One region of the Nonomuraea sp. NPDC050404 genome, then DNA from elsewhere that is predicted to be linked to it. Evidence: riboswitches for the same ligand, from Rfam matches in the RefSeq annotation. Region 1 holds a riboswitch; each other region holds the start of a gene.

Evidence for each region. A riboswitch is a leader RNA that binds a small molecule or an ion and turns the genes downstream of it on or off. The one in region 1 is predicted to bind thiamine pyrophosphate.
Region 2: another riboswitch for thiamine pyrophosphate. It lies ahead of thiC (phosphomethylpyrimidine synthase ThiC); the one in region 1 lies ahead of AB0I81_RS22050 (FAD-dependent oxidoreductase).
Region 3: another riboswitch for thiamine pyrophosphate. It lies ahead of AB0I81_RS09770 (cytosine permease); the one in region 1 lies ahead of AB0I81_RS22050 (FAD-dependent oxidoreductase).

Annotation. Positions count from the first base shown of each region.
Region 1 covers NZ_JBFAKB010000007.1:401,837-405,101, reverse strand. The annotation lists gene AB0I81_RS22060 (Rv2175c family DNA-binding protein) at 1-77, opposite strand, end outside; gene AB0I81_RS22055 (FAD-dependent oxidoreductase) at 108-1,277, opposite strand; TPP riboswitch at 1,331-1,447, shown strand; gene AB0I81_RS22050 (FAD-dependent oxidoreductase) at 1,437-2,684, shown strand; gene thiS (sulfur carrier protein ThiS) at 2,681-2,881, shown strand; gene AB0I81_RS22040 (thiazole synthase) at 2,874-3,265, shown strand, end outside.
Region 2 covers NZ_JBFAKB010000035.1:4,114-7,378, reverse strand. The annotation lists gene AB0I81_RS54255 (SDR family oxidoreductase) at 1-444, shown strand, start outside; gene thiC (phosphomethylpyrimidine synthase ThiC) at 441-2,021, opposite strand; TPP riboswitch at 2,014-2,126, opposite strand; gene AB0I81_RS54245 (hypothetical protein) at 2,216-2,566, shown strand; gene AB0I81_RS54240 (universal stress protein) at 2,579-3,265, shown strand, end outside.
Region 3 covers NZ_JBFAKB010000003.1:291,485-294,749, forward strand. The annotation lists gene AB0I81_RS09755 (MFS transporter) at 1-228, opposite strand, end outside; gene AB0I81_RS09760 (helix-turn-helix domain-containing protein) at 349-738, shown strand; gene AB0I81_RS09765 (rhodanese-like domain-containing protein) at 735-1,058, shown strand; TPP riboswitch at 1,181-1,294, shown strand; gene AB0I81_RS09770 (cytosine permease) at 1,285-2,601, shown strand; gene AB0I81_RS09775 (methylated-DNA--[protein]-cysteine S-methyltransferase) at 2,693-3,265, opposite strand.

The sequences.
Region 1 (3,265 bases):
GCCACTTCAGGGAGTGTCAGCCACTCGTCCACGAGTTGGTCGGTCTCCCGGTCGATCTGTGCAACAGAAAGCGTCACGAAACCACAACTACCACATGCCGTGCTTGCTCAAACAACACAATCCCGTAGGGGTACTTCTGGATCTACCAGGCGTTCCGCGTCCAGACGCCCGCCGGAGGCGATGATCCGGCGTCCCTGCACGTAGTCGCGGGGCCGGTCCACGGCCAGCACCGCGGCCACGACATCGTCGGCGGTGAGCCAGACGGCCGACCATTTTCCCTCCGGGTCGCCCCGGTAGATGAGCCGCTCGCCCGCCGGGTGGTGGCCGGTGTACTGCATCATGTGGCCGAACTGCTCCGACCAGAAGTACGGCACCGGGTCGTACACCGCCTCCTCCCCCAGCAACGACGCGGCTGCGACCTCGGGGGCGTTGAGGGCGGTGTCCCAGTGCTCCACCCTGAGCCTGGTCCCCCAGCGGCGCGACCACCAGGCGGCGCAGTCGCCGACCGCGACGACACCCGGCAGGGAGGTACGCAGGTGCTCGTCGGTGACGACGCCGTTGTGCAGGTCGATGTCGGCGCCGGCCAGCCATTCGACGGCCGGGCGCACGCCGATGCCGGTGACCACCACGTGGGACTCGACGAACTCGCCGCCCACCAGCCGCACGCCGCCCTCGTCCACGGAGTCGACCATGGTGTTCAGCCGCAGGTCGATGCCGTCGTACCAGTGCCGGGTACGGGCTCCGATCTCGGTGCCGACGGCGGTGGCCAGCGGGGTCGGGGCGCTCTCGACGACCGTCACGGCGCAGCCGGCGCGGCGCGCGGCGGTGGCCACCTCCGCGCCGATCCAGCCGGCACCGATGATCGTCACGCGGGCACCGGGAACGAGCACGGCGCGCAGTTCGTGGGCGTCGTCGAGGGTGCGCAGCACGTGCTGGAGGCCGTCGCCCGGCAGCCTGATCGGGTCGGCGCCGGTGGCGATGACCAGGCCGTCGTAGGCGATCTCGCCCTCGGTGGTCTCCACGACGCCGGCCCGCAACGACTTGGCGCCGACGCCCGGCAGGAAGTCGACCCCCAGGGCGTCGAGGTCGGTGTCGACGAAGCTGGTGTCGGCCTCGCCCTTGAGCACGGCCTTGGACAGGGGCGGGCGGTCGTAGGGGCGATGGCGTTCCTGACCGATCAGCGTGATGCGGCCGGTGTGGCCGCGCCCGCGCAGGACCTCGACCGTACGCACCCCGGCCAGGCCCGCTCCCACCACCACGACTTGGTTCACGTTCATGACCATAACGGGGGCGGTGCGTGCGCATCGAACCGAGGCCGTAGGCTGAGGTACGTAAGACGCGCGGGAGTCCGGCCATTACCGGGCTGAGAGGAAGGCTTTACCGGGCCTTCGACCGCAAGACACCTGATCCGGATCATGCCGGCGAAGGGAGCGCATGTGGATGTGATCGTGGGTGGCGGGGTCGTCGGGCTCTCCGTGGCCTGGCGGATGGCCCGCGCGGGGCGGCCGGTCACCGTGGTTGACCCGGCTCCCGGCACCGGGGCCTCGTACGCGGCGGCGGGGATGCTGGCCCCGGTCAGCGAGGTGACCTACACCGAGACGCCGCTGCTGCGGCTGGGGGTGGCCGCGCTGCGCCGCTGGCCCGCCTTCGCCGCCGAACTGACCACCGACGCCGGCCTCGACCCCGGCGGCGAATCCGGCGGCGAATCCGGCGGCGAATCCGGCAGTGGCCCCGACGGCGATCCGGTGCGCGAGCCCGGCGGTGGGATCGGCGGCGTTTCCGGTGACGGCTTCAGCGGTGGCTCCGGTGGCGATCCGGCGCGCGGGCTGGACCTGCGCTCGGACGGGACGCTGGACGTCGCCTTCGGGACCGACGACCTGGCGGCGCTGGATGAGCTGGCGGGCTACATGGACAAGCTCGGCCTGCCGGTCCAGCGGCTGACCGGGCGCGAGTGCCGGCGCCTGGAGCCCATGCTGGCCCCCTCGGTGCGTGGCGGCCTGCTGGCGCCCGGCGACGCGTGGGTGGATCCGCGCCGCGTGACGTCCGCCCTGCTGGCCGCGCTCGAACGCCTCAGCGTCCCCCTGGTGCGGGCCCGCGCGACCGAGCTGCTGCGCGAGGACGGCCGAGTCGTGGGGGTACGCCTGGCCGACGCCGACCAGCGTGAAGTGCAGGGCGAGCGGGTCGTCGTGGCCGCAGGGGCGTGGAGTGCCGGGCTGGCCGAGGTGCCGGTGCGGCCGGTGAAGGGGCAGATCATGCGGTTGCGTTCCCCGCAGCCGCTGCTCAGCCGATGTGTACGCGGCACCGTACACGGCTCGTCCGTCTACCTGGTCCCCCGAGGCGACGGCGAGCTCGTCGTCGGCGCGACCCAGGAGGAGATGGGCTTCGACACCAGGGTCACCGCGGGCGGCCTGTACGAGCTGCTGCGCGACGCCAGGGAGCTGGTGCCGGGCGTCACCGAGCTGGAGGTGGCCGACGTGGTGGCGGGGCTGCGGCCGGGCACGCCCGACAACCTGCCGCTCATCGGGCCATCGGGCACGCCGGGGCTGGCGTACGCGACGGGACACCACCGGGGCGGCGTGCTGCTCGCCCCGCTCACGACGGAGATCCTGCTGGGCGCCCTGACGGGCGAGGAGAGCGAGCTGGCGGCGTGGTGCGCGCCGGCAAGATTTCGGGAAATTTCATGATTATTAGCATCAACGGGGCCGCGCACGAGGTCGCCGACGGCATGACCGTGGCGCAGGCCGTACGCACACTGACCGCGGCGACCACCGGAGTGGCCGTGGCACTGAACGACGAGGTGGTCACACGCGGCGCCTGGGAGACGACGGCGCTGAGCGACCGTGACCGCGTGGAGGTTCTGACGGCGGTGCAAGGTGGATGATCTGATCATCGCCGGGGAGAAGTTCTCCTCCCGGCTCATCATGGGAACCGGCGGCGCGCCCTCGCTGGAGGTGCTCGACCAGGCGCTGGCGGCGTCGGGCACCGAGCTCACGACGGTGGCGATGCGCAGGCTCGACCCCGGCGCCCGCGGCTCGGTGCTGGACGTGCTGCGCGAGCGCGACATCAAGGTGCTGCCGAACACGGCGGGCTGCTTCACCGCGGGCGAGGCCGTGCTGACGGCCCGGCTGGCAAGGGAGGCCCTGGGCACCAACTGGCTCAAGCTGGAGGTCATCGCCGACGAGCGCACGCTGCTGCCCGACCCGATCGAGACGTTCGACGCGGCCGAGCGGCTGGTGGCCGACGGGTTCGTGGTGCTGCCCTACAT
Region 2 (3,265 bases), on a different contig from region 1:
TCCGACGAGCAGTGGGAGCGCACGTTCGCGGTCAACATCCACAGTTTCTTCCACGTCACGAAGGCCGCGCTCGCGCACATGCGCGAGGGCGCGGCCATCGTCAACACCTCCTCGATCAACGGGCTGCGCGGCAACAAGACGCTCATCGACTACTCCGCCACCAAGGGCGCCATCAACGCCTTCACCTACTCCATGGCGCAGAACCTGGTCGATCGCGGGATCAGGATCAACGCCGTGGCACCCGGGCCGGTGTGGACGCCGCTGATCCCGGCGACCATGCCGGAGGAGAAGGTGGCGAAGTTCGGCGAACAGGTCCCGATGGGGCGGGCCGCCGATCCGGACGAGATCGCCCCCTCGTACGTGTTCTTCGCCTCCAACCGGCTGTCGTCGTACTACACGGGCGAGATCCTGGCCCCGATCGGCGGGGAGACGCTACCCGGTTAGTCGACGTAGAGATTGCCGCCGAGCCTCCTGAATTCGGCGGCTTTCTCCGCGTAGCCCGCATCCCTGATCTCGGCGGCCTTCTCCGCGTAGCCCGCGTCCCTGATCTCGTGGCTGATCCGCATGGAGCAGAACTTCGGCCCGCACATCGAGCAGAAGTGCGCGGTCTTGGCCGGCGCGGCGGGCAGCGTCTCGTCGTGGAAGGCGCGCGCCGTGTCGGGGTCTAGCGACAGGTCGAACTGGTCCTCCCAGCGGAACTCGAAGCGCGCGTCGGACAGCGCGTCGTCCCACTCCTGCGCCTTCGGATGCCCCTTTGCCAGGTCAGCGGCATGAGCGGCGATCTTGTACGTGATCACGCCCGTCTTGACGTCGTCCTTGTCCGGCAGACCGAGGTGCTCCTTGGGCGTGACGTAACAGAGCATCGCGGTGCCGAACCAGCCGATCATGGCGGCCCCGATGCCCGAGGTGATGTGATCGTAGCCGGGCGCGACGTCCGTCACGAGCGGGCCCAGCGTGTAGAACGGCGCGTCGTCGCAGAGCTCGCGCTGCAGGTCCACGTTCTCCTTGATCTTGTGCATGGGCACGTGGCCCGGCCCCTCGATCATCACCTGGACGTCGTGCTCGCGCGCGATCCCCGTCAGCTCGCCCAGCGTGCGCAGCTCGGCGAACTGGGCCTCGTCGTTGGCGTCGGCGATCGAACCGGGGCGCAGGCCATCGCCGAGCGAGTACGACACGTCGTAGCGGGCCAGGATCTCGCACATCTCGGCGAAGTTCTCGTACAGGAAGCTCTCGCGGTGGTGCGCCAGGCACCAGGCGGCCATGATCGAGCCGCCGCGCGAGACTATTCCGGTCTTACGCCCTGCGGTGAGCGGCACGTACGCCAGCCGCACGCCCGCGTGCACGGTCACGTAGTCGACGCCCTGCTCGCACTGCTCGATCAGGGTGTCGCGGTAGACCTCCCACGACAGCAGCTCGGGCCGGCCCTTGACCTTCTCCAGCGCCTGGTAGATGGGCACGGTGCCGACCGGTACGGGCGAGTTGCGCAGGATCCACTCGCGCGTCTCATGGATGTCGTTTCCGGTGGACAGGTCCATGATCGTGTCGGCGCCCCACCTGGTGGCCCAGGTCATCTTCTCGACCTCCTCCTCGATGGAGGAGGTCACCGCGGAGTTGCCGATGTTGGCGTTGATCTTCACGAGGAAGTTGCGGCCGATGATCATCGGCTCGGACTCGGGGTGGTTGACGTTCGCGGGGATGATGGCCCGGCCGGCGGCGACCTCCTGGCGTACGAACTCGGGCGTGACGCCCTCGCGCACGGCCACGAATTCCATCTCCCTGGTCACCAGCCCGCGCCGGGCGCAGCCGACCTGCGTGACCGGCTGACCGGCCGCGCGCCGCTCGCCGATCCACCGCTCACGCAGGCGTGGCAGCCCGCGCCGCAGGTCCGGCTCGTAGGCGGGGTCGGTGTACGGGCCCGAGGTGTCGTACAGCGTCACCGACGAGCCGTTGGACAGGTTGACCTGCCGCATGGGCACCCGCAGGTCACCGTTGTAGATCTTGGAAAAGCGCGCGTCGCTCATCGCGCAAACTCCCTTCGCCGGCATTATCCGGAGCAGGTTCTGGCGGTCGGCGGCTGTCAGCCGTCCTCTCAGCCCGGTCCGCACCGGGCTCCCGCGTTGGTCGGCGATGATCGTACCCACGGCCCGCCCGGCCCGAAACCTCGCGGGCGAGGTTTGGCGATCGCCGTCAGCGGTACGGTCCCATCAGGGGAAACATGAGAAAAATCGCCGCTGTCGTTGGACTACTCGTCGTGATGACCGCCTCCGGCGCCACTGCCGCCGCCGGTGACGGCATGCAGCAGCACGAAGTGAGCCAGGAGCAGTACGACACTCTGATCGCCCAGTGCCGCTACGCCGACACGGGGAAGGGGAAGTGCCGTGCGGCGGTCAGGGAGATGTATCGCGTCGGCAAATCCGACTCGACGCTCGACTGCCGGACATACTCCGGCGTGTCCGTCTGTGGCACACTCAGGCTCAGCAAGACCGAACGCGCGTGCACCCGCGACTCACAGGCGGCCGGAATCCCGTTCCGCCGGGCGGAAGTGGAGTGTTACGCCCTGCCCTGAGGAGCTGTGGTCTTGATCATCGTAGGCGCCGACGGCTCCCGTACCGGCCTGGAGGCGGTCGGCTGGGCCGCGGCCGAGGCGGAGCTGCGCAACTCTCCGCTGACCATCGCGTACGCCGTACCCAAATGGGTGAGCGAGGACACCGCCGTCCAGCACTACGCCGAGGTGGCCAGGTGGATGCGCGACGGCGCGCACTCCGTGCTGGACGCGGCCAGGGACCGCGCCCGCCGTGAGTGGCCGCAGGTGCTCGTCGAGGGCATGCTGGTGCCGGGCGACCCCCGCTCGGCGCTGATCAGGATGTCCGAGGGCGGCGCACTGCTGGTCGTGGGCAGTCGCGGGATCGGCGGGGTGCGGGGGCTGCTGGTGGGGTCGGTCGCGCACGGGGTGGCCGCGCACGCGCGTACGGACGTCGTGCTCGTTCACGAGACACCCGCCTCCCCGCGCGGCGAGATCGTGGCCGGGGCCGACGGCTCGCCGGGCGCCGAGCGGGCGCTCGAATTCGCCTTCACCGAGGCCGCGTTGCGGGGCGCACGGGTGCGCGCCGTCCGGGCCTGGGCCTGGCCCCAGGCGGGCGGCTTCGAGGCGGCCTCCCCCGAGCGCGAACGGGACACGGTCGGAGCCCTGGAGGAGTCGCTGGCCGAGCACCGGAAACGGCATCCCGGGGTGCAGGTGGTGGCCGAGGTCGTGCGCGGGCATCCG
Region 3 (3,265 bases), on a different contig from region 1:
CATCCTGCGCCGTCCCAGCAGGTCGGCCGCCCGGCCGCCGAGCAGCATGAAACCGCCGTACCCCAGCACGTACGCGCTCACGACCCCGCTCAGCATGCCCGTGGACAGCCCCAGGTCGGCCCGGATCGACGGGAGCGCGATGTTCAGCATGGCCACGTCGATGCCCTCAAGGAAGATGGCCCCGCACAGAACGATCAGTACGCCCCATGAGCGGGCGGATGTAGGCACAACAAACCCCCGGTTACGAATAGTAGGTCGGTTCTCTCTTGTAACCGTCCAAATCATGCGTCAACATGGAATTTCATGGAAGACGGCACTTTGAGGTCACTCAGTTACTGCGAAGGCACCATGGATGACGACTACGACGTGCGCCAGTGGGATGTCCGGCAGGACTGCGAGGTCCGTCAGATACTCGACCGCATCGCGGACAAGTGGTCGCTGCTGGTGATCGCCCTGCTCGACTGCCAGAGCCTGCGCTTCACCCAGCTCCGCCGCGAGATCGACGGCATCAGCCAGCGCATGCTCAGCGTCACCCTGCGCCAGCTCGAACGCGACGGCCTGGTCAGCCGCACGGTGTATCCCGTCGTGCCGCCCAGGGTGGACTACGCGCTGACGCCGCTCGGCCGTACCCTGCACCAGACCATCAAGCCTCTGGTCACGTGGACGGAGGCGCACCAGGAGCAGATAGCGGCGGCACGTGCCGCCTACGACGCCAGGCACGAGATGATGGAGGCATGACCGTTCCTGAGATCGAGGCCGGCGCCGTTCCCGCCGACGCCTACCTGCTCGACGTCCGCGAGCAGGACGAATGGCTGGCCGGGCACGCCCCCGACGCCGTGCACATCCCGATGACCCAGATCCAGGGCCGGGTCGAGGAGGTCCCCGAGGACCGGAAGATCTACGTCGTGTGCCGGGTGGGCGGGCGGTCCATGCAGGTCGCGGCCTGGCTCAACCGGCTCGGGCGCGACGCGGTCAACGTCGGCGGCGGCATGCAGTCGTGGGAGTCCGCCAGCCGCCCGATGGTCAGCGAGACGGGCCAGCAGCCCTACGTCGCATAAAGCGGGACAGGGCAGCGGCCCCTACGCCGCACAAAGGCCGCACAAAGTACGTCGCTTAAAGTACGTGAAGGCGCCCTCTATGGCGGTTCAGCCGCCATTGAGGCATGATGAGGGCGCAAACTTCAGATAGTCGCGGGAGCTCGGGGTGCCGGGCTGAGAGGGCAGCAAGTGATCCGCTGCCGACCGCCTGAACCTGTCCGGGTAATGCCGGCGTAGGGAGTGTGCGATGGCGCGCGTCGCCGACGAAGTTCCGCTGACACTCGAAGGCAGGCCGCCGAAGACGCTGGGCGTGCTCGACCAGGGTGCGCTCTGGGCGAACCTGGGCGTCAGCCTCCTCGGCTTCTCCGGGGCCATGTTTCTGCTCAACCCGCTCGGGAACGCCCCGCTCAGCCTGTCCGCGGCGCTCGTGGCCACCGTGGTCGGCAGCCTGATCGGCACGGCCATGGTGGGCCTTTCCGCCATCCCGGGCACGCGCACGGGGCAGCCGTCGATGGTGCTGCTGCGGGGGCTGTTCGGGGCCAGGATCTCCTATCTGCCTACGGTGCTGAACATCGTGCAGATGCTCGGCTGGGGGGCCTTCGAGCTCTGGGTGATCGCGATGGGGGCCAGCGCGATCTTCGGCGCGGTGCCGTACCAGGTGTGGGTGATCGTGGCGGGCGTGCTGACCACCGCGCTGACGATCTGGCCGCTCGGGTCGATCCGGGTGCTGCGCCGGTACGTCACCATCGGCGTGATCATCTCGATGGTCTGGTTCACGGTGGTGTTCCTGCGCGAGGCCCCCGCGCACACCGGCGGGTCGTGGAGCGCCTTCCCGGCCGCGGTGGACTACGTGATCGCGCTGTCGGTGTCCTGGGTGCCGATGGCGGCCGACTTCGCCAGGCACTCCCGTTCCAGCGCCGCCGCCTTCACCGGCGTGGTCGGCGGCTACACGCTGGCGCAGGTGGCCTGCCTGGGACTGGGCGTGTACGCGGTGGCGATCGCGGGCTCCTCCGACCCGGCCGCCGTCTTCGGACCGTTCGTCGCTGCGCCGCTGGGCGCGTTGTTCTTCGGCATCCTGGTGCTGCGCGAGACCGACCAGTCCTTCGCCAACGTCTACTCCACCACGGTCTCGCTGCAGAACCTGATGCCGCGCATGGACCGGCGGGTGTTCTCCGTGGCCATCGGCGTGCTCACCGTCGCGATCGCGCTGATCGTGGACGTGACGTCCTACAGCGCGTTCCTGGGCGTGATCGGGGCGGTGTTCGTGCCGATGTTCGCGGTGCTCGCGGTGGACTACTTCGTGCTGGGCGGGGCCGGTCGCTGGAACACCGCGCACGACGCGCCCTCGCGCTGGGCCATGCTGATCCCGTGGGCGCTGGGCTTCGTGGCCTACTGGCTGACGACCTCGACGCCGTCCGTGGCGGCCTGGGATGCCTTCTGGGCCGGCGCGCGGGAGGCCATCGGCTTCACCCGGCAGACGTGGATGAACGGGGCCCTGGGCGCGGCTCTGGTGGCCGGACTGGTGACGCTGCTCCTCGGCCTGCTGCTGCGGCGGCGGCGCTGAGCCCCAGTCGGTGGTCGGCCCGTTGTGGCGACGCTGAGCCCCAGCCGACGCTCAGCCCGTTGTGGCGGCGCTGAGCCGCCCCGGCGGGCGCTCAGCCCGCGGTGGCGGTGCGGCGTTCGACGTTGAGCAGGTGCTGCTTGGCGGACTGGCCGCCGGCGTAGTCGCCGAGCGCGCCGTCCTCGCGCACCACCCGGTGGCAGGGCACGATCACGCAGACGGGGTTGGAGGCCAGCGCGTTGCCGATCGCCCGCAGCGCGCGCGGCCTGCCGATGCTCTCGCCGATCTGCTCCAGCGTCGTGGTGGTGCCGTAGGGGACGGCCATCGTCTTCTGCAGCACCGTACGCGCGAAGGTCGTGGCCAGCGTCAGGTCCACCGGCGTGGCGAACGCGCGCAGCCGCCCGGAGAAGTACGCGTCCAGTTCCCTGCGCACCGGGTCGAGCCGTCTGGCGTCGGGCCCGATGAAGCGGCCCACATGCCGGGACAGCAGCTCGTACACGTCGTTCTCAGGCTCGAAGCTGCACGCCGCGATGCCCTTGCCCGTCACGGCCAGCATCAGCGTGCCCACCGCGCCCTCGTAGGCGCCGAAGGCGATGTCGGGTGGCGTCTGACCCCGATAGGTGCTGGAGGTCACCCGCAACAGGGCATCGAGGTCGTTACTCGACAT